4 regions of the Streptomyces sp. CMB-StM0423 genome follow, and region 2 is predicted to be linked to each of the others. Evidence: riboswitches for the same ligand, from Rfam matches in the RefSeq annotation. Region 2 holds a riboswitch; each other region holds the start of a gene.
The links. A riboswitch is a leader RNA that binds a small molecule or an ion and turns the genes downstream of it on or off. The one in region 2 is predicted to bind cyclic di-AMP.
Positions count from the first base shown of each region.

Region 1: another riboswitch for cyclic di-AMP. It lies ahead of CXR04_RS14865 (M23 family metallopeptidase); the one in region 2 lies ahead of CXR04_RS31345 (LysM peptidoglycan-binding domain-containing protein).
Region 3: another riboswitch for cyclic di-AMP. It lies ahead of CXR04_RS22900 (LysM peptidoglycan-binding domain-containing protein); the one in region 2 lies ahead of CXR04_RS31345 (LysM peptidoglycan-binding domain-containing protein).
Region 4: another riboswitch for cyclic di-AMP. It lies ahead of CXR04_RS08870 (transglycosylase SLT domain-containing protein); the one in region 2 lies ahead of CXR04_RS31345 (LysM peptidoglycan-binding domain-containing protein).

Region 1 is NZ_CP025407.1:3,458,153-3,464,952, reverse strand. It holds gene CXR04_RS14875 (cytochrome P450 family protein) at 1-865, shown strand, start outside; gene CXR04_RS14870 (PP2C family protein-serine/threonine phosphatase) at 1,577-2,812, shown strand; cyclic di-AMP (ydaO/yuaA leader) riboswitch at 3,069-3,211, shown strand; gene CXR04_RS14865 (M23 family metallopeptidase) at 3,223-4,344, shown strand; gene CXR04_RS14860 (VOC family protein) at 4,549-4,914, opposite strand; gene CXR04_RS14855 (endonuclease domain-containing protein) at 4,966-5,997, opposite strand; gene CXR04_RS14850 (DUF397 domain-containing protein) at 6,176-6,400, opposite strand; gene CXR04_RS14845 (PIN-like domain-containing protein) at 6,409-6,800, opposite strand, start outside.
Region 2 is NZ_CP025407.1:7,192,222-7,199,021, forward strand. It holds gene CXR04_RS31330 (beta-galactosidase) at 1-450, opposite strand, end outside; gene CXR04_RS31335 (SDR family NAD(P)-dependent oxidoreductase) at 553-1,344, shown strand; gene CXR04_RS31340 (FadR/GntR family transcriptional regulator) at 1,411-2,199, shown strand; gene CXR04_RS31345 (LysM peptidoglycan-binding domain-containing protein) at 2,283-3,182, opposite strand; cyclic di-AMP (ydaO/yuaA leader) riboswitch at 3,190-3,364, opposite strand; gene CXR04_RS31350 (LLM class flavin-dependent oxidoreductase) at 3,468-4,112, opposite strand; gene CXR04_RS31355 (DUF397 domain-containing protein) at 4,444-4,692, opposite strand; gene CXR04_RS31360 (helix-turn-helix domain-containing protein) at 4,693-5,553, opposite strand; gene CXR04_RS31365 (ATP-binding protein) at 5,789-6,241, shown strand; gene CXR04_RS31370 (hypothetical protein) at 6,238-6,663, shown strand.
Region 3 is NZ_CP025407.1:5,239,364-5,246,163, forward strand. It holds gene CXR04_RS22880 (MazG family protein) at 1-693, shown strand, start outside; gene CXR04_RS22890 (cytochrome P450 family protein) at 695-1,936, shown strand; gene CXR04_RS22895 (LysM peptidoglycan-binding domain-containing protein) at 2,035-3,093, shown strand; cyclic di-AMP (ydaO/yuaA leader) riboswitch at 3,302-3,466, shown strand; gene CXR04_RS22900 (LysM peptidoglycan-binding domain-containing protein) at 3,543-4,214, shown strand; gene eno (phosphopyruvate hydratase) at 4,614-5,897, shown strand; gene CXR04_RS22910 (FtsB family cell division protein) at 6,009-6,476, shown strand; gene CXR04_RS22915 (DUF501 domain-containing protein) at 6,590-6,800, shown strand, end outside.
Region 4 is NZ_CP025407.1:2,126,954-2,133,753, forward strand. It holds gene gcvT (glycine cleavage system aminomethyltransferase GcvT) at 1-593, shown strand, start outside; gene gcvH (glycine cleavage system protein GcvH) at 696-1,070, shown strand; gene glyA (serine hydroxymethyltransferase) at 1,126-2,394, shown strand; gene CXR04_RS08865 (L-serine ammonia-lyase) at 2,520-3,902, shown strand; cyclic di-AMP (ydaO/yuaA leader) riboswitch at 4,411-4,572, shown strand; gene CXR04_RS08870 (transglycosylase SLT domain-containing protein) at 4,574-5,326, shown strand; gene CXR04_RS08875 (alkaline phosphatase family protein) at 5,474-6,760, shown strand.

The DNA.
Region 1 (6,800 bases), 3.7 Mb from region 2:
GCGGGTGACGGCCGAACTGCTGGACTCCCTGGCGGCCGCGGCGGCCGGGGGCGACGGGGTGGTCGACCTCAAGGAGGTCTTCGCGCAGCCGCTGCCGATGCGGGTGGTGTGCGCGCTCATGGGCGTCGCGGAATCGGAGATACCGCGGCAGATGCGCCTGTGGAAAGCTTTCTTCTCCATGCTCACGCCGCAGGAGGAACGGCTCGCGGTGATGGCGGAACTCGACCGCGTGTTCACGGACATGGTGCGGCAGAAGACCGCCGAGCCCGCCGACGACCTCACGAGCGCGCTGATCCTCGCCGACGAGGGCGGCGAGCCGCTGACCGAGGAAGAGGTCGTCGGCAACCTGAAGTCCATGATCGCGGCCGGGCACGAGACCACGATCACGCTCCTGCTCACCACCGTGCGCGGACTGCTGACCCACCCCGAGCAGCTCGGCATGGTCCGCGAGGGCAAGGTGACGTGGGAGACGGCGATCGAGGAGGCGCTGCGCTACGACCCGCCGGTGACCCACCTGCTGATGCGGTTCGCGACGGAGGACATCGAGATCGCGGGCACGGTGATCGAGAAGGGGGAGGGCGTCGTCATCTCGTACCGCGCGATCGGGCGGGACGCCGGGCACCACGGGGCGGACGTGGACGCCTTCGACGTGACGCGGGCGACGCCGATCCGGCACATGACCTTCGGACACGGGCCGCACATCTGCCCCGGCGCGGCGCTGTCGCGGCTGGAGGCGGCGGTGGCGCTGCCGGCGCTCTTCGCCCGGTTCCCGGACCTGCGGGCGGCGGCACCGCTGGGGGAGCTGCGCAACTTGCCGGTGCTGACGCAGAACGACCTGGAGTCCTTCCCGGTACGCCTCACCTGACGCCTGACGCCTGACGCCTGACGCCTGACGCCTGACGCCTGACGCCTGACGCCTGACGCCTGACGCCTGACGCCCGGCGCCTGACGGCGGCTGACGGTTGACGTGCTGGCGCATGGCGGCCGGCGCCTGACCGCTGGCGCCTGGCGGGGCCCGGCGCCTGACGCCTGGCGTGCCGGCGGCGGCTGGCGCCCGGCGCCTGGCGATGCCTGACGGCTGACGCTTGACGGATAACGGCTGACAGATGGCGTCATTTGTCCGGGGGCGTGCGGGGCGCCGGGAGAGCCGGGGGGCGCGCGGGCGCCGCGCGCGCCGGAGCCGGGTGGCCCTATACCCGTTCGGCTGTACCCTCTGCGTGCGGTCCGCCGGTCCGCGACTCTTCTGCCCGTCCCACTCTGGCCCGCAATGACGCCTGAAACGCCTCCTGTAACCCGCCTGGGCCCCGCCCGGTCGCCGTCCCGCCCGGGACGCGGAACCCTGAGGGACGACGGTATGGGCCCGCTTGTCGGCCGCACGGGGAGGACAGCGCAGGAAGGGCAGCGCAGGAGAGGGCAGGTGCAGCCGGTGCGGGAGGACGGCGCGCAGGGCGCGGGGCACGACGAGGGCGATCCGCACGACCAGGAGCGCGCCTCGCACGAAGGCCGCGGCTCGCACGACGGCCGCACCTCGCACGAGGGCCGCGCCCCGCACGACGCAGAGCGTGGCTCGCGCGACGTGGAGCGTGGCTCGTACGGCGAGGGGCGCGGTCCGTACGAGAACGGGCGGGCCTACCGCGTCGGCGCCGACGCGCTGGACCTGGCGGCCCGGTCCCGTCGCCCCGACCCCACCGGCGGTGAGCGGCGGGTCCGCTGGGCGCTGCGGTGGCTGCCGGCGGCGCTGATCGTCGTGGGGGCGGTGTTCTTCTGGTTCACGCCGGAAGGGCTGAGGTCCTCGCCGATATTCGAGACCACCCCGCTGGTCGCCGCCGCGCTGCTCACCCTGCGCGGCACGGTCGCCGTCGCCGTCGCAGCCCTGGCCGTGGACGTCACGCTCGAAATCCTCAACGGCACCGCCACGAGGCCCAACGCGCTCACCCAGATGGTGTCGCAGGTGGTGCTCGGCGCCCTGGCGATCGGCATCAACCTCCTCATCCAGCGCAACTACCGCCGGCTGACCTCTGCCCGCCACGTCGCCGTCGCCGCGCAGCGCGCCGTGCTGCCGAACCCGCCGGACGGCTTCGGCACGCTGCGGGTCGCCGCCCGCTACCAGGCCGCGGACGCCGACGCCCGTATCGGCGGCGACCTCTACGCCGTGCAGGAGGGCCCGTACGGCGTGCGCTGCATCGTCGGCGACGTACGCGGCAAGGGGCTGGAGGCGGTGGAGTCCGTGGCGGTCGTCATCGGCGCCTTCCGGGAGGCGGCCGAGGAGGAGGCGGGGCTCGCGGGGATCGCGCGGCGGCTGGAACGCGCGCTGCAGCGCCAGGAGACGGGGCGCAGCGGCCTCGACCGGGTGGAGGGGTTCACGACCGCGGTGCTGGCGGAGGTCGACCGCGGGGGCGGCGCGCTGCGGCTGCTCAACCGCGGGCATCCGGCGCCCGTGCTGCTGGGGTCGGACGGCGCGGCACGCACGCTGCACCCGCACGAGCACGCGCTGCCGCTGGGCATGGGCGACCTGGGTACGTGGCCGGACGAGCTGATGGAGGTGGCGTTCCCGCCGGGCGCGGCGCTCGTCCTGTTCACGGACGGCGTGACCGAGGCGCGGAACAAGGCGGGCGTCTTCTACGACCCGCTGACCCGGCTGGACGGCCGGCTGTTCGACGGCCCGCACGAACTGCTGGACACCCTCCTGGACGACGTGACCCGTTATACGGGCGGAAGGGTCGCCGACGACATGGCGCTGTTCGCCCTCGCCCGCTTGCGTACGCCGTTCGGAGAGCCGCCGGACCCGGCCTCGCCTGTACACGCTCCGTAGCGGAACAGCGCCCCTCCGCATAACAACTGATGCACGATCAGCTAACGACCGGACTTCACTGCGCGTAATCAGGCCGTCAACTTGTCCGTTTCCGCTGGTGCATGCCCGGATCGTCCGCGGTAAAGCACAACTGAATAACGGGAACGACTTGGAATCGAACGCCGTCGTCCGCTAGCGTGCGGTAACGCAGCGCGGTCGTCACTGCCGTCGCAAGAGGCGGCACCGTGCGCCGTCGCCGAATCCCGCACGCGTCACAACTGCAGCAACGGCAACACCTAGGGAACCGGGGAACCACCACCTTGGGGTGAATCGGGCCAACCTCCGCGAGGAGGAGGCCCGTAGGAGACCTTCCTGCTCCGAACCCGTCAGCTAACCCGGTAGGCGAGAAGGAAGGAAAGGAGTACGCCTGCGTGGCGTCCTACAGGTCTGAGCCTGGCTACGGCCATGGCTATGACGATTACGGCTACGACGGTTATGCGTCCGGCGGCCACGCCCCCGAGGGGTATGCGCCCACCGGTTACGCCGCCGAAGAGCCGGTCGACGAAGTCCTCCCCGAGGACGGCCTTCCCTCCCGCGGCCGTCGGCGCCTTCCCCGGCAGCGCGGCGGCAGCATGGCGCGCAGCGGCGCCGTACTCGGCGTCGGCGTCTTCGCCGCCGTCGGCGCGGGCAGCATGGCCACCGCGCAGGAGAAGCCCCCGGTCGCGATATCCATGCCCGACCAGGTCGACACCGTTGCGAACCGGATAAGCGCCCAACTCCCGGATGCGGAGAGCCTGCCGGGCGTCGGCGACCTGATACCGAGCAAGGAGGAGCCCGCTTCCGACACGGTCGTCACCACGGCTCCGCTCACGCAGGTCAGCTACGCCAGCGACACCGACTCCGCGAACCAGCCCGCCGACTCCGGCGAGGCCCTGCGGGCGCGCATCCTGGAGCAGGCCGAGCAGCAGCAGGCGGAGGCCGACGCCTCTGCCCGCGCGGCCGCCGAGGCCGAGGCCGCCCAGCAGGCGGCCGAGGAGGCCGCCGAGGCGAAGGCGCAGGAAGAGGAGCGCCAGCGCCGCCTGGAGGAGGAGCGCCGCCGCAAGGCGGAGGAGGAGGCCCGCCGCAAGGCGGAGGAGGAGCGCCTCGCCAAGCTCGCCGCCAGCTACGTCGCCCCGGTCGCGAATTACACGCTCACCTCGACGTTCGGCGAGTCCGGTGACATGTGGGCCGCGGGCCACACGGGCCAGGACTTCGCCGCCTCCACCGGCACCCCGGTCAAGGCGGTGCACGGCGGCACGATCACCGAGGCCGGCTGGGCCGGCTCGTACGGCTACCGCATCGTCCTCACGCTCGAGGACGGCACCGAGGTCTGGTACTGCCATCTGTCCTCCATCATCCAGTCCTCGGGCGAGGTCACGACCGGCGACGTCATCGGGCGCGTAGGCGCCACGGGCAACGTCACCGGCCCGCACCTGCACCTTGAGGTACGACCCGGCGGCGGGGACGCAGTGGACCCCCTCGCCTGGCTGCGCAACAACGGCGCCCCGGTCTGACCCACCCGGCGGGCCCGGTGCCCCGGCCCCGGCGGCCGGGACCGGCACCCGCCGCACGGACCGCAAGCCCCCATAAACCCCTCTCCCACGTCTCCGGCGTGCCCGAACGCAACTTCCCCCGTGGCGTCCGAGCGCGCACCGAGACCGCCGGCGGCCCTGGTGGCCGACCCCCCGACACCAGGGCCGTCGGCCTTTTCCCGGGAGCTACTCCCCGGGCCCGCAGAGGCAGAACGGATGCCCGGCGGGATCGGCGAACACCGGACAACTGCCACCGGCTTCGGAGAGCCGCGTGGCCCCGAGCCGCAGCGCCAGCTCGCCCGCGGCGGTGGAGTCGTCGACGCCGAAGCAGATGTGCATCTGCTGGGGGTAGGTGCGATCGAGGTCGGGCCAGAGCGGCGGCCGGTAGCCGTCGACTTCCTCGAATGCCAGCCGTGGAAAGCTGTCTTCGTCCTTGGCGATCACCATCCAGTCGTCGCGGATGACCCGCATGCCGAGCAACTGCGTGTAGAAGTCGGCGAGCTGACGTGCGTCGGCGCAGTCGAGCACGATGTTCCTGACATAGGCGTCCATGGCGGCCACCCTGCCACGCACCGCGGACACCGCCGGGAAGCCGGCGGCGACTCAGGCAGCGGCGGTGGCGGAGGCGCCGGCAGCCGCGCTGACGACGGCACCGGCACTTGCTGCCGCACCGGCAACCGCATGAGCAGCCGCGGTGGCAGCCGCGGCAGCACCGACGGCGGCGCCACGGGACTCCCCGGCGGCGGCGGCTCCACGGGACCCTCCGGCGGCTGCAGTGCCACGGGACTCCCCGGCGGCGATTTCGCCCAGGGCGGCGCGGATGGTGTGGAGCATCCGCTGGGGCCGCTCGAAGACGTCGGCCGCGGTGAACCGCAGCATGCGCCGGACCTCGGGACAGCGCCCCAGGTCGTTGAAGCGCTCGACGTCGGCGAGATGAGCGGCCCGGCTGCCGTGGAAGCCGTAGCCCTCGATCTCGACGACGAGCCCCGCCGCCGGGAAGAAGAAGTCCACCCGTATCCGCCGGCCGTTGGGCGCGGTGAACGGCACTTGGCTGAGGGGCCGCAGCCCGGCGTCGTACATCCGCAGCCGCGCGATGGTCTCCGCGGGCGACCCGGAGCGCGGATCGACGAGCGCCAGCCGCTGCCGCGCCTGGACCACACCCCGCCGCTGCCCGATCCCGGCAAGGGCTTCGGAGACCGTATGCAGATCGGCCACCTGCTCCCGCCACCGCCGCGGCCATTCTCCGCCGGGCCCCAACGGCCGCCGGGTCAACGCCGACTCCACGGCCACCAGCGCGGCATCCCGCTCCGCCGTACGCAGCAGGTCGACGAGGGTCCGCGCGGCGTCGGTCACTCGCAGCCCGGCGACGGTGACGATCTCCTCGTCACCCACCGCGGTCCGATGCAGCACGCATCCCTCGGGCGCCCGCCCCCGCCCCCGCACGTGCGTGAACTCGGGCCGCACGGCGAGCACTTCGACCCCGAGCAGATGAGCCGCCGCACTGTGACTGACGACCAGTTCCGGCCGCCCGGCCTGCGCCACCCGCAACCGCAGCCGCAGATCACCAACCCGCCCCGGCTCCACCCACACCCCGGCCCGTACCTTCCGCCACCCCTCCTTCCGCAACCGCCGCACCAACACCCCGGACGACCACCCGGCCGCCAAAGCCTCGGCACAGACCAACACGCCACCGTTCCTAGCCGCCAACTCACCCAGCGACCCAAGTTCCCCCGTCATGCCCCCACCCTCTCGCGAATCCCCACCCCCCGCTTCCCCCTGTGGATAACTCTCGGACCAGGGACCTTCGGGCAGGTCAGAAGCGCTCGGCGAACTCCCCGGCCCGAACGCCCGCAACGAAGGCCCGCCACCCCGCGGCAGAGAACGCGAGGGCAGGTCCATCGGGATCCTTGCTATCCCGCACAGGAACAAGACCGGAGGCGGCAAGGGTCGGCGCCCACTCGACACAGCCGCCGCCATCACCGTTGCTACAGCTGGACTTGACCCAGCGGATCGTGCCCAGTGGGAGCGCCTCCTTCACGAAGGGTGTCAGCTTCGGGAGCGCCTATTGCTCTCTGCTTGTTGCGCCGCCAGTCGGCGCAAGACAGCGCGGTCAGCCTGCGGGATGGAGTCCAACAGGTCCATGAACCATGGTGCGATCCACGACGAGTTCCGGTGGAGCCACTCACCTGGCGGGAGGGCAGTACCGGGTACCCAGTTCTGGGAAGGCGGCTCGCTGCTTCGTGTGGCCGTAGCAATAGCTACAGACGGCTCCGTTTCTCCTACAGACCGCCGCCCGAGCTGAGCCGTCACCCCGATCAGCCACCACTGGAACAACCGACGGGACGGCGACGCTGAATCGAGAGCCGCACGCACGGTCGAGGAGACGAGTCCCACCGAATTGAACGCATCAAGCGCCAGTCCGTCCGGCGGTTCCAGGT
Region 2 (6,800 bases):
GTTGGAGCAGCCGTACTCGTTGCCGATGTGCCAGCTCTCCAGGGCGGGGTGGGTGCCGTAGCGGGTGGCCAGCTCGGTGACCAGGCGCACGGCGTGCTCGCGGTAGACCGGGCTGGAGGGGCAGAAGTGCTGGCGTGAGCCGGGCCACCTGCGGACGCCGTCGGCATCCTGCGGCAGCACCTCGGGGTGCCGCTCGGTCAGCCACGGCGGCGGGGAGGCGGTCATCGTCGCCAGGCAGACGCGGATGCCCGCGCCGTGCAGGTCGTCCAGCACCCGGCCGAACCAGTCGAAGTCGTACGCGCCGGGCCGCGGTTCGACCAGCGCCCAGGAGAAGATCCCGGCCGTGACCATGGAGACCCCGGCCTCCTGCATCAGCCGGATGTCCTCCGCCCTGACCTCCTCGGGCCAGTGCTCGGGGTTGTAGTCGCCACCGAAGTGGATGCGCGCCACGCTGCCTCCGCCCCTCTTGCTCAATTCTTAAATTACGAATTAACCTTGCGGGGAAACGTAGAAGTGCCGCGGCGGATACGTCAACACCCGGAGCGTGACCTCGTGACAGCAGCCGGAGCCACGCAAGTCCCGCACACCGCACGCTTCGGCGGCCGCACCGCCGTCGTCACCGGGGCCGCCGCCGGCATCGGCGCGGCCACCGCCCGGCGGCTCGCCGCCGAGGGCGCCGCGGTCGTCGTCGCCGACGTCGACGGCGACCGGGCGGAGGCCACGGCTGCGGAGATCGGCGCCGCGGGCGGCACGGCGGCGGCCGTCGTCGCGGACGTGGCCGGGGAGGACGGCTGGGCCCGGATCCTGGCCGCGGCCGGGGACTTCGGGCCCGTCGGCGTCCTCGTCTCCAACGCCGTCGCCGTCGACGTCGCCCCCGCGCACGAGACGTCGCCCGCCTCCTGGCGGCGCCAGGTCGACGTCGGCCTGACGGCCGCGTTCCTCGGCTTCCGCGCCTGCCTGACCGGGCTGCGCGCGCAGCAGGGCGCCCCCGGCGCCGCGGTGCTGGTCTCGTCCGTGCACGCCAGGCACGGCATCCCGGGACACCCCGCGTACGCCGCCGCCAAGGGCGGGCTGCTGTCGCTGGCCGGCCAACTGGCCGTCGAGTACGGCCCGTCGGTGCGGGTGAACAGCGTGCTGCCGGGACCGGTGCTCACCCGGCTCTGGGACCGGGTCCCCGAGGAGGACCGCAGGGCCAGCGCCGCGCAGACCGCCGCGGGGCGGCTGGGCGCGCCGGAGGAGGTGGCCGCCGCCGTCGCCTTCCTCGCCTCGCCCGAGGCGTCCTACGTCACCGGTGCGAGCCTGGTCGTGGACGGCGGCTGGAGCGTCGTAAAGTCATCGGCCTGAGCGCGGGGGCGCCGCGGGGGCGGCGGGAGCACGGCGAGCGGGGACGTGAGGGAGGAGCGAGCGGCCATGACGGGTTACGCGCGCCGCGGGGTGCACGGGCAGACGGTGGAGACCCTCGCGCACCGGGTACTCGGCGGTGAGATCGCCGAGGGCGCCACCCTCGACCTCGCCGCACTCCAGGCCGAGTTGGGGGTCAGCCTCACCGCGCTGCGCGAGTCGCTGAAGGTGCTGGCGGCCAAGGGCATGGTCGACGCCCGGCAGAAGCGCGGCACGTTCGTCCGGCCGCGCGCCGACTGGCACCTCCTCGACGCCGACGTGCTGCGCTGGCGCTTCGAGACCGCGGGCCGGCAGCAGGGCGAGGGCGCCGCCGCGCGGGCCGCCTCCCCGCTGCTGCGCGACCTGGACGAGGTGCGCGGCATCGTCGAGCCCGCGGCGGTCCGGCTGGCCGCGGTGCGGCGCACGGACGCGGACCTGGTGGCACTGGAGGCGGCGCTCACGGCGATGGCCGGGGCGCGGGGCGGCGCGGCCGAGGCCGTCGCCGCGGACCTCGCGTTCCACCGCGCCCTGCTGGCCGCCTCGCACAACGAGCTGCTGGAGCGCATGGATCAGGTCCTCGCCAGCGGGCTGGCCGCCCGCGACCGTCTGGTGCACGGCCCAGGACACCACCCGCAGGACCCCGTGCCCGGCCACCGCGCCGTGCTAACGGCGATACGTGCGCAGGACCCGGACGCCGCGGAGGCGGCGATGCACCGGCTCCTCGCCCAGGCGGCCCGGGACCTGGCCGAGTTGTCCGCGGGCGGGCCCGACGCCAAGACCGCCGGCGGGCTCGCGGCGGAGCAGGCGGCCGGGGCGTAGCCCGTACGACGAACGCGCCCCGCCGCGCGGACGGATCCGCGCGACGGGGCGAAGGAGACTCCCGCGGGCCGGGGCCCCCGGAATCAGTACCAGTTGTTCGCCTGCCAGAACTCCCAGGCGCCGCACGGGCTGCCGTAGCGGTCGTTCATGTAGTCCAGGCCCCACTTGATCTGCGTGACCGGGTTGGTGCGCCAGTCCGCTCCGGCCGTGGCCATCTTCTCGCCCGGCAGCGCCTGCATCAGGCCGTACGCGCCGGAGCTGGGGTTCGTCGCGGTGTGGTCCCAGCCGCTCTCGCGCTCCACGATGCTGCTGAAGCAGGTGAACTGGTCGGCGGGCACGATCTCCCGGGCCGCCGCCTGGATGCCCGACTCGGTGGTCGGCACGCTCGCCTGCGACGCCTCGGTGGCGCCGCCGGAGCCGCCGGAGCTCTTGGACGCCGACGAGCCGTTCGGGTCGATCGACTTGTCGACCTTGCCGCCCTGGGTGTCGACGCGCAGCTCGGTGCCGACCTTCAGCGCGGCCGGGTTCTCGCCGATCGCCTTCTCGTTGTCGACGTACACCCGCTGCCAGCCGCCGGGCACGTCGTACTTCGCGGCGATCTTGGCCAGCGTCTCGCCGGCGCCGACGGTGTGCTCGACGTAACGCTGCTGCTTCTGTTCGGTCTTGGCGGCGGTCTGGTCGGCCTCGGCGGGCTTGCTCTCGGCCTTCTTGTCCCCCAGGTCGAGCTCCTGGCCCGGCAGGATCAGGTGGGGGTTGTCACCGACGGCTTCCTTGTTGGCCTCGTACAGCCGCTGCCAGTCGGGCCCGAATCCGTTGTCCTCGGCGATCTCCGAGAGGGTGTCGCCCTTCTCGACCGTATAGGCGTGCGCGGCGGTCGCCGCGATTCCGCCGGCGACGGGCAGGGCTATGCCCACCCCCGCGGCGGCGGCATAGCGGCGGGTGGAGCGCGACTTGGGCGCGCGCCGGGTGCCGGTTCCGGCCATGGTTGGCTCGCTCTTTCTCCGACGCCTGCGAGGTGAGCTGTCGGGTTCGGGCTGGAGTTGCCCGGCCGCGTCGTGCTGTGCGGCTTCACCCCGAGTCGGGGAGTGCGGTGCGGTCCTGCCACCGTGCTCCTGCCGACGGAGAAGTGGTTCCCCCGCTCCTGCCCGAACGGCTGTGGGGACGACGGTTCCGGGCTCCGACGGGCAGGACTCGGCGTACCGGAGCGCGGTGCTCGCGTGTGCGAACGACTCGGACACTAGGAGATCGAACGGCAGATCACAAGCGGATCACGGGTATCGACGCGTGGTCTGACGCTCCGTGGTGACGCGTGCACGCGTGGGGCGGTTGGGGCGTGTGTGACGTTCGGCACTCACGCTGAGGCGCAGCGTCTCCAACAGAGGCTGCCCGGCGGGTACGACGAGACCGTGCACCCCGCGCTCCGCGGCGCCGGCGAGCGCGGTCCGCCAGGCGTCGGGACCTGCGGGCGCCGCCGCCGGAGTCCAGCGCCCGGCGCCCGGCTCCTCGTAGCCGGGGCCGGCGGGCGCGAGCCGGCGGAAGGCGGGCACCGTCGGTGCCACGGCGCCGAGTTCGGCGCACCGCCGGGAGTCGGCGGCGAGCGCGAGCCGGCCGCCGCTCAGCAGCACCACGGTGGCCAGCGCCCGGGCCAGCAGCGCGGCCTGCGGGACGCTGTCGGGCAGCGCGACCACCAGCCTCGCCCGGCCGGTGGCGGCGGCCAGGGCGGCGGCGAGCGCCAGCACGTCGTGCGCCGGGTCGGGACCGCCGTCCAGCCACAGCGCGTCGGCGCCCGCGGAGTCGTACGCCGCGCACTCCGCCAGCCAGTCCGCGGGCTCCTCCGGCAGCCGGGGGAGCAGCACCCCGACACGGACCGCCGGCGGGACCGCGCCTGCGGAGGGGGGTGGAGATGCGCTCATCGCGGGGCCTCCCCGGGGCTGACGAGGCCATCGGGGGCATACCGTACGCCGATACGTCGCGGAAGGCAGCGGTGCGGACACCCGCGGTTCATGATTTCTGGAATTTCATCTGCCGTGCCCCCGGGCGGCGTTGCGCGCCCGTACCCCGGCAAACGCCGAGGGAGGGGACCCCCCCGGGGTGTCCCCTCCCTCTCTGTGCTCCCGGCCGGTGGCCCACGTCAGTGCGGTTGGGCCACACCCCCGTTCGCCGGGATGGGCTCGCCGTCCGGCTCGGACGGCGAGTGGACCGGGCGGCGCGGCAGCCGGTGCGGGGGTGCCGCGCCGGGCGCGGTCACACCGGGCTCCGTGACAGCAGGAAGTCGGCTTCGCCGGCCTTGGCACCCTCGATGAACGCGTCCATCTCGCCGGGGGTGTAGATGAGGGCGGGACCGTCGGGGTGCGCCGAGTGCCGTACCGCTATCCGGCCGTCCCGCAGCTTCATGGCCTCGACGCAGTTGCCGCCGTTGCCGCCGCTCCACGGCTTGTGCCAGCCCTCGGTGCCGAGGTCCGCCGCCGGCATGCCGTTGTAAATGCGTTCCATTCACAGCTCCTTGCGGAAGTCCCGGAGGATTTCCTTCGTGCGTTTTGCCGTCGCCGCCTGGGCCGCCATGTGGTCCAGGGCGGCGAGGTGTGTGGCCACCTCGTGCCGGCCGTCGAGGTAGACGGCGCCGGTGAGGTACTCGGTGTAGATCATGTCCGGCAGCTCGGGCATGGCGAACCGGAAGAGAACGAAGGGGCTGTACGTGCCCGGATGGTGGCCGGTGCGGAACTCCGCCATCTGGAGCGTGACGTTGGGCAGCGACGCGATGTCGAGGAGCCGGTCGATCTGCGTGCGCATCACCGCGCCGTCGCCCACCGGGCGGCGCAGGACCGTTTCGTCCATGATGGCCCAGAACCGGGGCGCTTCCTCGCGGGTGAGCAGGTCCTGGCGCTCCATGCGGAGCGCGACGTGCCGCTCGATCTCCGCGGGCGCGACCCGGCCGAGGGAGCCGACCTTCAGCACGTGCCGCGCGTAGTCCTCGGTCTGCATCAGACCGGGCACGAAGTGCGGCTCGTACGACCTGATGAGCGACGCGGCGCCCTCCAGGCTCACGTACATGCTGAACCAGTCGGGCAGGATGTCGTGGAAGCGCTGCCACCAGCCGGGCTCGTTGGCCTCCTCGGTCAGCGCGACGAAGGCGTCGATCTCCTCCTGGTCGATGCCGTACGCCTGCAACAGCAGTTGCACGTACGGAACCTTCAGCGCGACCTCGGCCGTCTCCATCCGGCGCACGGTGGCGGGGGCGACGCGCAGGGTCTTCGCAGCTTCCTCACGCTTGAGCCCGGCCTGCTCGCGCAGCTCCTGGAGCCGCTTGCCGAGCACGACCTGCCCCACGGTCGGCGCAGACCGCGGTTCGCTCACGCCATACCTCCCTGTCGGAACTGCCTCAAGCAGTGTGCCACGCCCCGGGCGTGGCGAACACAGTGCAACGGCAACTCTGAAAAATTCACAGTGGGGGTTGCCAAGTGGCCGCGGCGGGGCCATAGTTTGGGATGTGAGCCAGTCCACACAGCCGCATCAGACGGGGGTCGTGACACAGGATCCCGGCTTGCCGGGATTCCGTTCGGGGGTCGATGCGGTGCGGTGCGGTTTCGAGGTGCCAGGTCAGGCGGACGCCGTTACGGTCGCCCGCCGGCTGGCCCGCGAGCAGATGCGCCGCTGGGGGGTGGAGGGCGAGGTGGGCGACAGCGCCACCCTCGTCCTCTCGGAACTGGTGACCAACGCACTGCTGCATACGGGGAGTCGGCGCATAGGGTGCGAACTGCGCTGCAGCGCCGACCGCCTGCGGCTGGCCGTCACCGACCAGGGTGTCGAGCCGGGAAGCCTGCGGGTGCAGCGGTCGTCCGCGGACGAGCAGGGTCGGGGGCTCCTGCTCGTCACCGCGGTCAGCAGTAGCTGGGGGGCATACGACGCGCGGCCCGGCCCGGGCCTGGTGGTCTGGGCGGAGCTGCAGCGCGAGGTGTCGGCGGCCGGGGGGGCCGCCGCGCCGCGCGCTTCCGGTACCCGTACCGGGGCCGGCCCGGCGGCCGGCGAGCGGGCGGCCGGATGATGCGCACCGAGCCCGGCGGCCGGCTCCGGCTGGCCGTACCGGGCGCTGGCGCCGCGGCCCTCGGCTGCGACGCGGTGGGCGTACCGCAGCGGATCGGCTACGACGTGATGGCCCGGCTTCCCCGCGTGGGCTGCGTCTTCGCCGACGGCAGCCGGTGGTGGTGGATCGTGCCGGCCGGCTCCGGTGCCGGTCTGCAGTGGCCGCGGAGCGTGCACTACGCTCCCGGCGCCGATATCTCGGGGGCGGCCGCCGGCACCGGCGGGCCGGCGGCCGTACCCCGGCTGGTGCACCGGCCGGCCGACGGGGTCCCGTACACGCCGCCGATCCCGCTGTTCCTACGGATCTGCCGGCGTACCGGCGTCGAGCCCGCCTGGTCCTGCGACGTCGCCCGGGCGGCCGCGGACCGCAGCGACGCCGCCTGAAGCACCCGTGGCGGACCGGCCGGCAGGCACCTCCTTGTTTCGGTTGCGGGGGAGGAGCCCGCGGCCGGCCCGCCGCGGGAATGACGAACCGCGGGCCGCGCCGCCGGGGGCGGCGGCGCGGGTCCCGCGGATCGTTG
Region 3 (6,800 bases), 2.0 Mb from region 2:
CTGCTCCAGGTCGTCTTCCACGCCAGGATCGCGGAGGAGGACCCCGAGGAGCCCTTCTCCATCGACGACGTGGCGGGCACGCTCGTGGAGAAGCTGGTCCGCCGCCATCCGCACGTCTTCGGCGACGCGGTGGCCGAGACCCCGGCGGACGTCAAGGCGCACTGGCTGCGCGAGAAGGCCATAGAGAAGCGGCGTACGTCGGTCACGGAGGGCGTGCCGCTGGCGCAGTCGGCGCTGTCGCTGGTGGCGAAGCTGGCCGGGCGCGCCCGCACGGCGGGCCTGGCGGTGCAGGTGCCCGGCGGGGCACGGGCCGGGCTCGGGAACGGGGCTCCCGCGGCCGCGGGGAACGGCGTTCGCAGGGACGGGGCCGCCGTACGGGAGGGCCGTGGCGCGACCGCGCCGGCGGGCGATCCGGTGGACGGGTTCGGCGCCGAACTGCTCGCGCTGGCGCTGCGGGCCGAGGCGCAGGGCGTGGAGCCGGAGACGGCGCTGCGGGCCGCGGCGCGCACGTACCGCGAGGCGATCCTCGCGGCGGAGCAGGCGGGCGCGGCGGAGCAGGCCGCCGGGGGCGGCGGCACCGGCACGTACGACGCCGCAAGGCCGGAAACCCCGCCCGGCACGAACGGCAGGGCTCCGGAGGACTCCGGCGCCTCCGACGGGCCGTCCGCCGCCGGGTCCTCCGGCGCGCGCTGACGTGGCCGGTCCGCCCGCGGGCGACGGGCCCGAGCCCGCGCTCTTCAGTGGGGAGTTCGCCACCGACCCCTATCCCGCGTACGCCTGGCTGCGCACCCACACGCCCGTCCACCGCACCACCGTGCCCAGCGGCGTCGACGCCTGGCTCGTCACCCGCTATGCCGACGCCCGCCAGGCCCTCGCCGACCCCCGGCTGTCCAAGAACCCCGCGCACCACCACAGCGACAAGACCGGCATCCCCGGCGAGCGCAGCGCCGGCCTCATGACCCACCTGCTCAACATCGACCCGCCCGACCACACCCGGCTGCGCAGGCTGGTCTCCAAGGCGTTCACGCCCCGCCGCGTCGCCGCCTTCGCGCCCCGCGTGCAGGAGCTGACCGACCGCCTCATCGACGGCTTCGCGGACCGCGGCGAGGCCGACCTCATCCACGAGTTCGCCTTCCCGCTGCCGATCTACGCCATCTGCGACCTCCTCGGCGTCCCCGCGGAGGACCAGGACGACTTCCGCGACTGGGCCGCCGTGATGATCCACCACGGCAAGGGCCCGCGCGGCGGCGTCGCGCGCGCGGTGAAGAAGATGCGCGCCTACCTCGCCGAGCTGATCCACCGCAAGCGCGCGGCGCTCGGCGGCGGCGACGCCGCGGACGACGACCTGATCTCCGGCCTCATCCGCGCCTCCGACGAGGGCGAGAAGCTGACGGAGAACGAGGCCGCCGCCATGGCGTTCATCCTGCTGTTCGCCGGCTTCGAGACCACCGTCAACCTGATCGGCAACGGCACGTACGCCCTCCTCACCCACCCCGCCGAGCGCGCCCGGCTGGCCGCGGATCCCGCGCTGCTGCCCTCCGCGGTGGAGGAACTGCTGCGCTACGACGGCCCGGTGGAGCTGGCGACGTGGCGGTTCGCCACCGAGCCGCTGCAGATCGGCGGGCAGCGCGTCGCCGTGGGCGACCCGGTGCTCGTCGTGCTGGCCGCCGCCGACCGCGACCCCGCGCGCTTCGCGGAACCCGACACCCTGGACCTGTCCCGGCGTGACAATCAGCACGTGGGCTACGGCCACGGCATCCACTACTGCCTCGGCGCACCCCTCGCCAGGCTGGAGGCGCAGACCGCCCTGGGTACCTTGCTGCGCCGCCTTCCCGACCTGCGGCTGGCGGGCGAGACGTCCGAATTGCGGTGGCGCGGCGGGCTCATCATGCGGGGCCTGCGGACGCTGCCGGTGCACTTCGGCCCTTCTCTGTGATCTGCGCGTGACTATCAGGCGATCAACTTGTGATCGGAGGTAGTTCGGTATTAAGTTCGGCCACTGGCTCGAACACACAGGGAACGAAAGGCACTCGCATGCGCTCGGGTAACGGACGCCACCGACGTCCCCGCCAGGCCCCCGCGTTCGTCGTCGCGGCCGGTGCGACCGGGGCGGGTCTCGCCCTGCCGCTGCTGGGGGCGAGCGGCGCGAGCGCCGCCGACGCCGGCACGTGGGACCGGGTCGCCGAGTGCGAGAGCGGCGGGCTGTGGAGCGCCGACGAGGGCAACGGGTACTACGGCGGCCTGCAGTTGACGATGGACATGTGGCAGGAGTACGGCGGCGAGGAGTTCGCCTCGCAGCCCGACTTCGCCAGCCGTGCGCAGCAGATCACGGTCGCCGAGCGCATCCTCGCCGGCATGGGCGCCGACAAGGCGTGGCCGGAGTGCGCCCAGGACGCCGGGCTGCACGGCGACGACGAGGTGCCGGAGGTCGACCCCGGCGCCGAGCTGCCGCTGCTGCCCACGGCGCCGCCCACCCTCGCCCCGAGCCCGGGCGAGGACTCCCAGGGCCAGGACGAGGACCGGCGTACGGACCGCGAGGACAAGCGCGACCGCAAGGACAGCGGCGACGAGGACCGGAAGGCCGGCGAGGGCGCTGGCAAGCACCGCGGCAGCCAGGACCCGGGCGAGCACGACGGCGGCCCCGGCGAGGGGACCGGCCGGGACGACGACACCACCTCCGCCGACGGCTCCGGCCGGCACCGCGCCCCGAACGCCTCCGCGACCCCCACCCCGTCCGAGGCCCCGGCCTCGCCCGGCGCCCCCGAGGCCCCGCGCGAGGCCGTCGAGACCCCCGGCGCCTCCCAGTCGCCCGACGAGGCCGAGCTGCCCGAGCCGGGCCGCGAGTGGATCGCTGAGATCCCCGGCGACGCGGACGAGCGCGGCGGGGACCGCAAGGGCGACGCCTCGGGACGCGATGCCGCGGCGGGCGACGGCAGTTATACCGTCCGACCGGGTGACACCCTCTCGGAAATTGCCAGAGAGCATTCCCTGTCGGGCGGATGGTCCGAGTTGTACGACGGGAACAAGAACTCCCTCGGTAAGGACCCCGACACCATCAAGCCTGGTCAGGAACTCGAATTGAGCGGGAACTGAACAGCCGGCGGGTGAAGTCGGCGCGTATTAGTCATATTTGACGTAATCGGCTGACCGGGCTACCTGACGGACGTAAAACCGGGCGTGGCATTTTCCGAGGTCTTTGAATCGCACACGCCTATGTGCTTACCGTCACATTGCTCGCCAACGCGAGCCCCGGTGATCGCCTCACGCCGAATCCTGTCGGCGTTCACCCGGGCCACCTGTGCATGAAGCACCGCTGACAGGAGCGGGGGACCCACGGTAAGCGCCGCTCCGGTCCAACGAGAAGGCGGACCGGGCGGCTTGGGGTCAAGCCGCACGTATGACGTACGGCCGGGCACTCACAGCCCGCACCCGACAGCTCACCTCGCAGGCGTCGGTGAGAAAAGAGCATCATGCTTCTTCCTGCCGGAACGGGTAAGCACCGCCGCCCCGCCGCACAGGCACGCCTTGGTGCACACTCCCGCATGGCCGTCCTCGTGGGCGCCACCGGAACAGCGATCGGGCTGCCGGTGCTCGGCGCCCAGCACGCGTTCGCGGCGCCCATCGATACGTGGGAACGGGTAGCCGCCTGCGAGTCCGGAGGAAATTGGGCGACGAATACCGGGAACGGCTATTTCGGCGGCGTCCAGTTCTCCCAGTCGAGCTGGGAAGCCGCCGGCGGCCGGAGCTTCGCCTCGCGCGCCGACCTGGCGTCGAAGCAGCAGCAGATCGCCGTCGCGGAGCGGCTGCTGTCCATGCAGGGCCCGGGCGCGTGGCCCAACTGCGGCCCACGCGCGGGCCTGGCCGCGGGGAGTCCGGCCGCCGGGCAGATCGTCCCCCCGGCGCCGCAGGAGGCCCCGCAGCAACAGCAGCAGCAACCGGAGACCCTGCCGCAGCCGGCCCCGCAGACGCAGGAGCAGGCGCCGCAGGAGGCCCCGCAGGGCACCGAGGCCCGCGGCGCCGCCGAGCAGACGCAGCCGGAGTCCCGCACGGTCTTCCGCGGCTTCTACTACGAGGTCCGCGAGGGCGACACCCTCGACGACATCGCCCGGCGGCACGGCGCGGAGAGCTGGCAGCAGTTGTACGAGGACAACAAGCCGGTCGTCGGCGCGAACCCGGACCTGATCCGGCCGGGCCAGAAGCTGAAGGTGAACTAGCCCCGTGCGCGGGCGGGCCGAACCGGACCACGAACGGGCCGGCCCGCCCGCGCCGTGTGCACCGCTGCCTGCCGCTCCTGCCGCCGCCCGCTCCCTGGGCCCGCCGGCCGCCCGGCACGCCGCCGCGGTACGGCGCGGCCGTCCCGGCCCGTCCGGTGCGCGGGCCGGGACGACCACGCCGTACGCCACCCGCTCCCGCGGCTCCCGTCCCCGCAGCCTCCGTCCCCGCCGCCCCCGCCCCCGCGGCTCCCGTCCCGCGCCGCGTCCCGCGGTCCGTCCCCGCTCCCGGGCCCGAACCGTCTCGTACCGCGGAATGCGGCCGGGTGCGCGCCGGGGCCGTCACCCGGGGCGGCTAGGCTCAGGGCGGAACCCGTAGCGAATCCCTCCGAAGGAGACACCGTGCCGTCCATCGACGTCGTCGTAGCCCGAGAGATTCTCGACTCCCGCGGCAACCCCACGGTCGAGGTCGAGGTCGGCCTCGACGACGGCAGCACCGGCCGTGCTGCCGTTCCGTCCGGCGCCTCCACCGGCGCCTTCGAGGCCCTGGAGCTGCGCGACGGGGACAAGGCCCGCTACGGCGGGAAGGGCGTCGAGAAGGCCGTGCTCGCCGTCATCGAGCAGATCGGCCCCGAGCTCGTCGGCTACGACGCCACCGAGCAGCGCCTCATCGACCAGGCGATGTTCGACCTCGACGCCACCCCCGACAAGTCCTCCCTCGGCGCCAACGCCATCCTCGGCGTCTCGCTCGCCGTCGCGCACGCCGCCTCCGAGGCGTCCGACCTGCCGCTCTTCCGCTACCTCGGCGGCCCCAACGCGCACGTGCTGCCCGTGCCGATGATGAACATCCTCAACGGCGGCAGCCACGCGGACTCCAACGTGGACATCCAGGAGTTCATGATCGCGCCGATCGGCGCCGAGTCGTTCTCCGAGGCGGTCCGCTGCGGCGCGGAGATCTACCACCAGCTCAAGGCCGTCCTCAAGGAGCGCGGCCTGTCCACCGGCCTCGGCGACGAGGGCGGCTTCGCGCCGAACCTCGACTCCAACCGGGACGCGCTGGACCTCATCATCGAGGCGATCCAGAAGGCCGGCTACACCGCGGGCCAGGACGTCGCCCTCGCGCTCGACGTCGCCGCCTCCGAGTTCTACAAGGACGGCGTGTACGTCTTCGAGGGCAAGGGCCGCTCCGCCGCCGAGATGACGGAGTACTACGAGCAGCTCGTCGCGGACTACCCGCTGGTGTCCATCGAGGACCCGCTGTTCGAGGACGACTGGGCCGGCTGGCACGTGCTGACCGAGCGCCTCGGCGACAAGGTGCAGATCGTCGGTGACGACCTCTTCGTCACCAACCCCGAGCGGCTGCAGCGCGGCATCGACGAGGGCTCGGCCAACGCGCTGCTGGTGAAGGTGAACCAGATCGGCTCGCTCACCGAGACCCTGGACGCCGTCGAGCTGGCCCAGCGCAACGGCTTCAAGTGCATGATGTCCCACCGCTCCGGCGAGACCGAGGACGTCACCATCGCCGACCTGGCCGTCGCCACGAACTGCGGCCAGATCAAGACCGGCGCCCCCGCCCGCTCCGAGCGGGTCGCCAAGTACAACCAGCTCCTGCGCATCGAGGAGATCCTCGACGACGCCGCCGAGTACGCGGGCCGCAGCGCCTTCCCCCGCTACAAGAACGGCTGAACGGACCGACCCCGTACGACATCGGCGTCGGACGCCCCCGGCCCCGGCCGCACCGCGTAGGGTGCGACCGGGGCCGACCACCGCTTGCCGCCCGGGGAGGACGCGACGCACATGGCCAGGGAGCGCTTCTCCACCACCACCCGGCTCAAGCTGCTCGGCGAGCAGGCCGTCAGCCGGGTCTCGGAGCGCGTCTACCGCGCGCGCCCGCCGCGGCGCAGCCGGCTGACGGGGCGGGCCGCGGTGCTCGCGCTCGTCGTCTGCTCGCTGGTGGTGGCGCTCGCGTACCCGCTGCGCCAGTACATCGCCCAGCGCGCCGAGGTCGCCGAGCTGGAGCGGGAGAAGGCCCAGGCCGAGCAGCGGGTGGAGGAGCTGCGGGACGAGAAGTCCCGCTGGAACGACCCGGAGTACGTGCGCCGGCAGGCCCGCGAGCACCTGCACTACGTCCTGCCCGGCGAGACCGGCTACCTGATGCGCGACGGCACCGGCTCCGCCGGCTCCGGTGCGGAGGGGGAGGCGGTGGACAGGCCGTGGTACGAGAACCTGTGGGACGGCCTGGACGCCGCGGACGGCCGGCGCTGAGGCGCGTCACGTACGCGAACGCCGCCCGCCGCGGCACGCCGGCCCGACGCGGGACACCTGCCGCCCGCCGCCGCCCGGCGCCTGACGCCGACCGCCCGGCTGAACGAGGAGAGATGGACAAGCCCCCGCCGCCCACCGAGCACACCCCCGCCACCGCGGCCGACGCCGCCGCCGTGGCCGCGCAGTTGGGCCGCGCCCCGCGCGGCCTGCGCGCCGTGGCGCACCGCTGCCCGTGCGGCAACCCGGATGTCGTGGAGACGTCCCCGCGGCTGCCCGACGGCACGCCGTTCCCGACGCTGTACTACCTGACGTGCCCGCGCGCGA
Region 4 (6,800 bases), 5.1 Mb from region 2:
CCGGCACCGTCGCCGGCGCGGACGCGCTCATCGCCCGTACCGGCTACACCGGCGAGGACGGCTTCGAGCTGTTCGTACGCCCCGCGGACGCGGCGGCCGTCTGGGCGGCGCTGACCGCGGCGGGCGCGGACGACGGCCTGGTGCCGTGCGGGCTCTCCTGCCGCGACACCCTGCGCCTCGAGGCCGGCATGCCGCTGTACGGGCACGAGCTGACCACCGCGCTCACGCCCTTCGACGCCGGCCTCGGCCGGGTCGTCAAGCTCGACAAGCCCGGCGACTTCGTCGGGCGCGAGGCGCTCGAACAGGCCGCCGAGCGCGCCGCGGCCGAGCCGCCGCGGGTGCTGGTCGGCCTGGTCGCCGCGGGCCGGCGGGTGCCGCGCGCGGGGTACGGGGTGGTGGCCGGCGGCCGGCGCATCGGCGAGGTCACCTCCGGCGCCCCCTCCCCCACCCTGGGCAAGCCGATCGCCATGGCGTACGTGGACGCCGCGCACGCCGGTCCCGGCCCCTCGGCGGCCACCGGCGTGGGCGTCGACATCCGCGGCAGCCACGAGCCGTACGAGGTCGTCGCCCTGCCGTTCTACAAGCGCTCCTGACCGGCTGCGCACGTACGCCTGCCTCTTCCTTTCCGCGGCCCCTCGACCGCGCCACCAGCGCCCCTTTACGCCACTCACGTCCCGATCCTGGAGAATCGCCTTATGAACAACCCTGAGCACCTGCGCTACAGCAAGGAACACGAGTGGGTCGCGACCGACGACGGCGTCGCCACCGTCGGCATCACCGCCCACGCCGCGAACGCGCTGGGCGACGTCGTCTTCGTCCAGTTGCCGGACGTGGGCGCCGCGGTCACCGCGGGCGAGCCCTGCGGCGAGCTGGAGTCGACGAAGTCCGTCTCCGACCTCTACGCGCCGGTGACCGGGGAGGTCACCGAGACCAACCAGGACGTCGTGGACGACCCGGCGCTGGTGAACTCCGGGCCGTATCAGGACGGCTGGCTGTTCCGGGTGCGCGTCTCGGCCGAGGCCGCCGACCTGATGTCCGCCGCCGAGTACACCGCGTTCACCGCGGGCTGAGCTCCGCCGCCGCAGCCCCGCCCGCCCGCGTCCCTCTCTTTCCCCGGAAGGTCCCATGTCCCTTCTGAACGGCTCGCTCCACGAGGTCGACCCCGAGGTCGCCGCCGCCGTGGACGCCGAACTCAAGCGCCAGCAGTCCACCCTCGAAATGATCGCCTCGGAGAACTTCGCCCCGGTCGCCGTGCTGGAGGCGCAGGGCTCGGTCCTCACCAACAAGTACGCCGAGGGCTACCCCGGCCGCCGCTACTACGGGGGCTGCGAGTACGTCGACGTCGCCGAGGAGCTGGCCCGCGAGCGGGTCAAGGCGCTCTTCGGCGCCGAGGCGGCGAACGTCCAGCCGCACTCGGGCGCGTCGGCGAACGCGGCGGCGATGTTCGCGGTGCTCAAGCCCGGCGACACGATCCTGGGCCTGGACCTGGCCCACGGCGGGCACCTGACCCACGGCATGAAGATCAACTTCTCCGGCAAGCTGTACGACGTCGCCGCCTACCACGTCGACGCCGAGACCGGCCAGGTCGACATGGCCGAGGTCGAGCGGCTGGCCAAGGAGCGGCGGCCGAAGCTGATCATCGCGGGCTGGTCGGCGTACCCCCGGCAGCTCGACTTCGCCGGCTTCCGCCGGATCGCCGACGAGGTCGACGCGCTGCTGATGGTCGACATGGCGCACTTCGCCGGTCTCGTCGCCGCGGGCCTGCACCCCAACCCGGTGCCGTACGCGGACATCGTCACCACCACGACGCACAAGACCCTCGGCGGCCCGCGCGGCGGGGTCATCCTCTCCCGCCAGGCCCTCGCCAAGAAGATCAACTCGGCGGTCTTCCCCGGCCAGCAGGGCGGCCCGCTGGAGCACGTGATCGCGGCCAAGGCGGTGTCGTTCAAGATCGCCGCGTCGGAGGAGTTCCGGGAGCGGCAGCAGCGCACGCTGGACGGCGCCCGGATCCTGGCCGAGCGGCTGCTGCGGGACGACGCCCGCGCGGCCGGCGTCTCGGTGCTCTCCGGCGGTACGGACGTCCACCTGGTCCTGGTCGACCTGCGCGAATCCGAGCTGGACGGCCAGCAGGCCGAGGACCGGCTCCACGAGACCGGCATCACCGTCAACCGCAACGCGGTCCCGAACGACCCCCGCCCGCCCATGGTCACCTCCGGCCTGCGCATCGGCTCGCCCGCGCTGGCCACCCGCGGCTTCACCGCCGCGGACTTCGAGGAGGTCGCCGACGTCATCGCCGAAGCCCTCAAGCCGGGCTTCGACGAGGCAAAGACGGCCGCACTCGCCGCCCGGGTCACCGCCCTGGCGCAGAAGCACCCGCTGTACCCCGGCCTGTAGCCCGTACGGCCCGGCCGCCCGCCGCTCCGACGCGGCGGGCGGCCGGGCCCCGGGGCCGTACGCGCGACCCGTCACCACCCGCACCACGCACGCGCACGCCCCACGCAAGGACAAGGGAGTCCCGAGTGGCCATCTCCGTCTTCGACCTCTTCTCGATCGGCATCGGCCCGTCGAGCTCGCACACGGTCGGCCCGATGCGGGCTGCCCGGATGTTCGCGCGCCGGCTGAAGAACGAGGGCCTGCTGGCCCACACCGCCGCCGTACGCGCCGAACTCTTCGGCTCCCTGGGCGCCACCGGCCACGGCCACGGCACCCCCAAGGCCGTGCTCCTCGGCCTGGAGGGCCACTCGCCGCGCACCGTCGACATCGAGTGGGCCGAGGGCGAGGTGGAGCGGATCCGCGGCACCGGGCGGCTGCACCTGCTGGGCGCCGAGATAGGGCGCGACCACGAGATCCCCTTCGACGCCGCCGCCGATCTCGTCCTGCACCGGCGCCGCTCGCTGCCGTACCACGCGAACGGCATGACGCTGACCGCGTACGACGCGGACGGCGGGACGCTGCTGGAGAAGACGTACTACTCGGTGGGCGGCGGCTTCGTCGTCGACGAGGAGGCGGTCGGCGAGGACCGGATCAAGCTCGACGACACCGTGCTGAAGCACCCGTTCCGTACCGCGGACGAGATGCTGCGCCGCACCCGCGAGACGGGTCTGTCGCTCTCCTCGCTGATGCTGGAGAACGAGCGCGCCTGGCGCACGGAGGCGGAGATCCGCGCCGGGCTGCTGGAGATCTGGCGGGTCATGCGCGAGTGCGTCGCCCGCGGCACCAGCCGCGAGGGCATCCTCCCGGGCGGCCTGAAGGTCCGCCGCCGCGCCGCCGGCGAGGCCCGCCAGCTCCGCGCGGCGGGCGACCCGGCGGCACACGCGATGGAGTGGGTCACCCTCTACGCGATGGCGGTCAACGAGGAGAACGCCGCGGGCGGCCGCGTCGTCACCGCCCCCACCAACGGCGCGGCGGGCATCATCCCCGCGGTCCTCCACTACGCGGTGGACTTCGTCCCCGGCGCGGACGACGACACCGCGGTCCGCTTCCTCCTCGCGGCGGGCGCGATCGGCATGCTCTTCAAGGAGAACGCCTCCATCTCCGGCGCGGAGGTCGGCTGCCAGGGCGAGGTGGGCTCCGCCTGCTCCATGGCCGCCGGCGGCCTCGCCGAGATCCTCGGCGGCACCCCGGAACAGGTCGAGAACGCCGCGGAGATCGGCATCGAGCACAACCTGGGGCTGACCTGCGACCCGATCGGCGGCCTGGTCCAGATCCCGTGCATCGAGCGCAACGGCATGGCGGCGGTCAAGGCCATCACGGCGGCCCGCATGGCACTGCGCGGCGACGGCCAGCACTTCGTCTCCCTCGACAAGGCCATCAAGACGATGAAGGAGACGGGCGCGGACATGAAGGTCAAGTACAAGGAAACGGCCCGCGGCGGCCTCGCGGTCAACGTGGTGGAGTGCTGAGGCAGTTGGCGAGGGGCTTGCACGCCCCACGCGCCAACTGCTCAGCCCCCGCCTGCAATTCGGCGGCGGCTCCGAAGACGTTAATTCCTTTGGCCAGTTGACGCCCCGCCGTCCCCACAGGCGAGCGGATTCCCCCGCTACGGATTCGTGAATTCCCGCCGCACAAACGCGGCGCCGGGCCGTCAAGAACAAACGGACTTGTCGGATATTCCCTGACGGGCGATACGTACCATTTGAAGGATTCGCCCCCGATCGCCCCGCGCTTCTGACCGATCGGACCTCATGTGTCCGGTGACGCGAATCACGTTCGGCCGCGGGCGGCGGCGGCGGAAATTCACAGTTTCCTTATTCCGAAAGCGAGTTGCGGCCCGCTCCCCATTCCGCGGCGGCACTCATCCGGTCCAGGAGCCGGCCCCGTATCGACCGGACGAGTTCCTCAGCTTGTCCGGACCGGAAAGACATGCTTAAGTCTCCGCCAGCCGGGTGGACGCCGAATCCTGCCGCCATCCGGAAACCGTTCCCTATTCACACACGGCAGGAGCGGGGGACCCATAGGTAAGTCGCCGGTCCGGATTCCGGAACGGCTTGGGGTGAAGTCGCACCTTGGTGCGGCCGGGCATCTCCAGCCCGAACCCGACAGCTCACCTCGCAGGCGCTGAGGAGAAACACCCATGCCCGCAAAAGGTAAGCATCGCCGTCCCAAGCTGCGCCTGATCGGCCGCGGCATCACTTTCGCCGGCGTCAGCGGCGTCGCGATCGCCGCTCCGCTGATCGGCGCGTCCTCGGCCTCCGCGGCCGGCTCCGTCCCCGCGTCCGCCCCCCAGACCGGCATACGCGCCGAGGCCCCCGCCGCGGCGACCGCCGGCGCGGCGGCGGCCACGTACGCCGTGGTCGCCGGGGATTCCCTGGCGAAGATCGCCGACAGGGAATCCGTACGCGGCGGCTGGAAGAAGCTGTACGAGGACAACCGCGAGGCCGTCGGCGCCAACCCGCACTTCATCCTCCCCGGCCTTGAACTCGCGCTCGGCGGCAAGGCCGACAAGAGCGACTCGAAGGAATCCGAGTCTGGCCTGAAGACCGCCAGCGCGTCCGTCACGAGCTACCCGGACAACCTCGACGGCTGGATCCGGGAGTCGCTCGACGTCATGGCCGAGCACGGCATCCCCGGGACCTACGACGGTATTCACCGCAACATCATGCGGGAGTCCGCGGGCGACCCGCAGGCCATCAACAACTGGGATATCAACGCCGTGAACGGCACGCCCTCCAAGGGCCTGCTCCAGGTCATCGCTCCCACCTTCGAGGCGTACCACGTCCCGGGCACGTCGACCGACAGCTACGACCCGGTCGCCAACATCACCGCCGCGTGCAACTACGCGGCCGACCGGTACGGGTCGATCGACAACGTCTACGGGCCGTACTGACAGACCGGAGAGCGCCGGTGCCCCCACCGGCGCTCTCCGCTCCGGCGGTGGCGCCCGTAGTGCGTCCGGAACGCCGGGACGCGGGAATTCGCGGCCCGTTCACCCCGTGCTCGCCGGCCGGGAGCGTTCCGCTCCTACGGTCGCGCCATGTCCGCCACCTCTCTGTCCCGACGCGGTGTCCTCGCCGGCGCCGTGGCCGGCGCGCTCGCCTCGCCCCTCGCCGCCGTGCCCGCACACGCCGCCCGCAGGCGCGGCCTGCTGATCTTCCTCGCCCTCGACGGCTTCGACGTCGACTACCTCGACGGCCGCGCGCCGATGCCCCACCTGATGTCGCTGGTGCGCGCCGGCTCGGTGACCACCGGCACCGGCGTGATGGCCAGCATCACCAACCAGTCGTGGACCGCGGTCTCCTGCGGCGCCCACCCGGACCGCACCCGCAACGCCGCCTACTACTACGACGAGGCGGCCGGCGTCGCCCGCGGCCAGAGCCGCGACAGCGCGGTCGAGGGGCTCGCCCAGGCGTGGCGACCGCAGGGCATCCGGATCGGGTCCGCGCAGTGGTTCATCCTCCAGGACAAGGGCACGGCCTACGGCGATCCCGACGGCCTCTACACCCAGCCGGGCGGCCGCATCGGCGCGCGCGTCGACGACGCGATCGCGATGCTCACCGGGCAGCCCGTCGACAGCGGCGGCACGACGGTGACCCTCGCCCGGCGACCGGACTTCCTGGCGGTCTACTCCAGCGACCTCGACGGCGACGGGCACTCGTTCGGACCCGGCGACCCCCGGATGCTCGACACCCTGCGCGAGACCGATGCCGGGATCGGGCGGCTGATCCGGACGGTCAAGGAGCTGGATCTCTACGGCCGGACGACCTGGGTGGTCACCGGCGACCACGGCATGACGGGCTGGAACACGCCGATGGCGGCCCAGGCGGTCGCCGCCCTCACCGCCGCGGGCTTCACGCCCGAGGTGATCGGGTCCGGCGGCCGGCCGGCGCCGGGAACCGATGCCGTCCTGGTCTCCGGCGGCAGCATCGCGTCCGTGCACCTCCTGGGCGCGGCGGCCACCGACGCCGCCGCGGTCGGCCGTGCCCGCGCGGCGCTCGCGGACACCGAAGGCGTCGCGGCGGTGCTGACCAAGGCGGAGCAGGCCGCGCTGCGGATGGCGCCGCAGTACGGCCAGTTGGTGCTCGAACTGGCGGCGCCGTACGCGCTGTCCTTCACCCCGCCGGCCGAGGGCTTCGACGGGCGCCACGGCAGCCGCGCGGAGACGAAGGTCCCGCTCGTCCTGGCCGGCCACCGGATCCGGCGCGGACGGCCGCCGCGGCACCCGCGCCACGTCGACCTGGCCGCGACCATGTCGGCGCTCCTCGGGGTCGACCCGCCCGCGCAGTCCGAGGGCCGGGTGCTGCGGGAGTCGCTGCTGCCCTGACCCGGATCCACTCCCCCGGTGCCGCCGGGGCCCGCCGCGC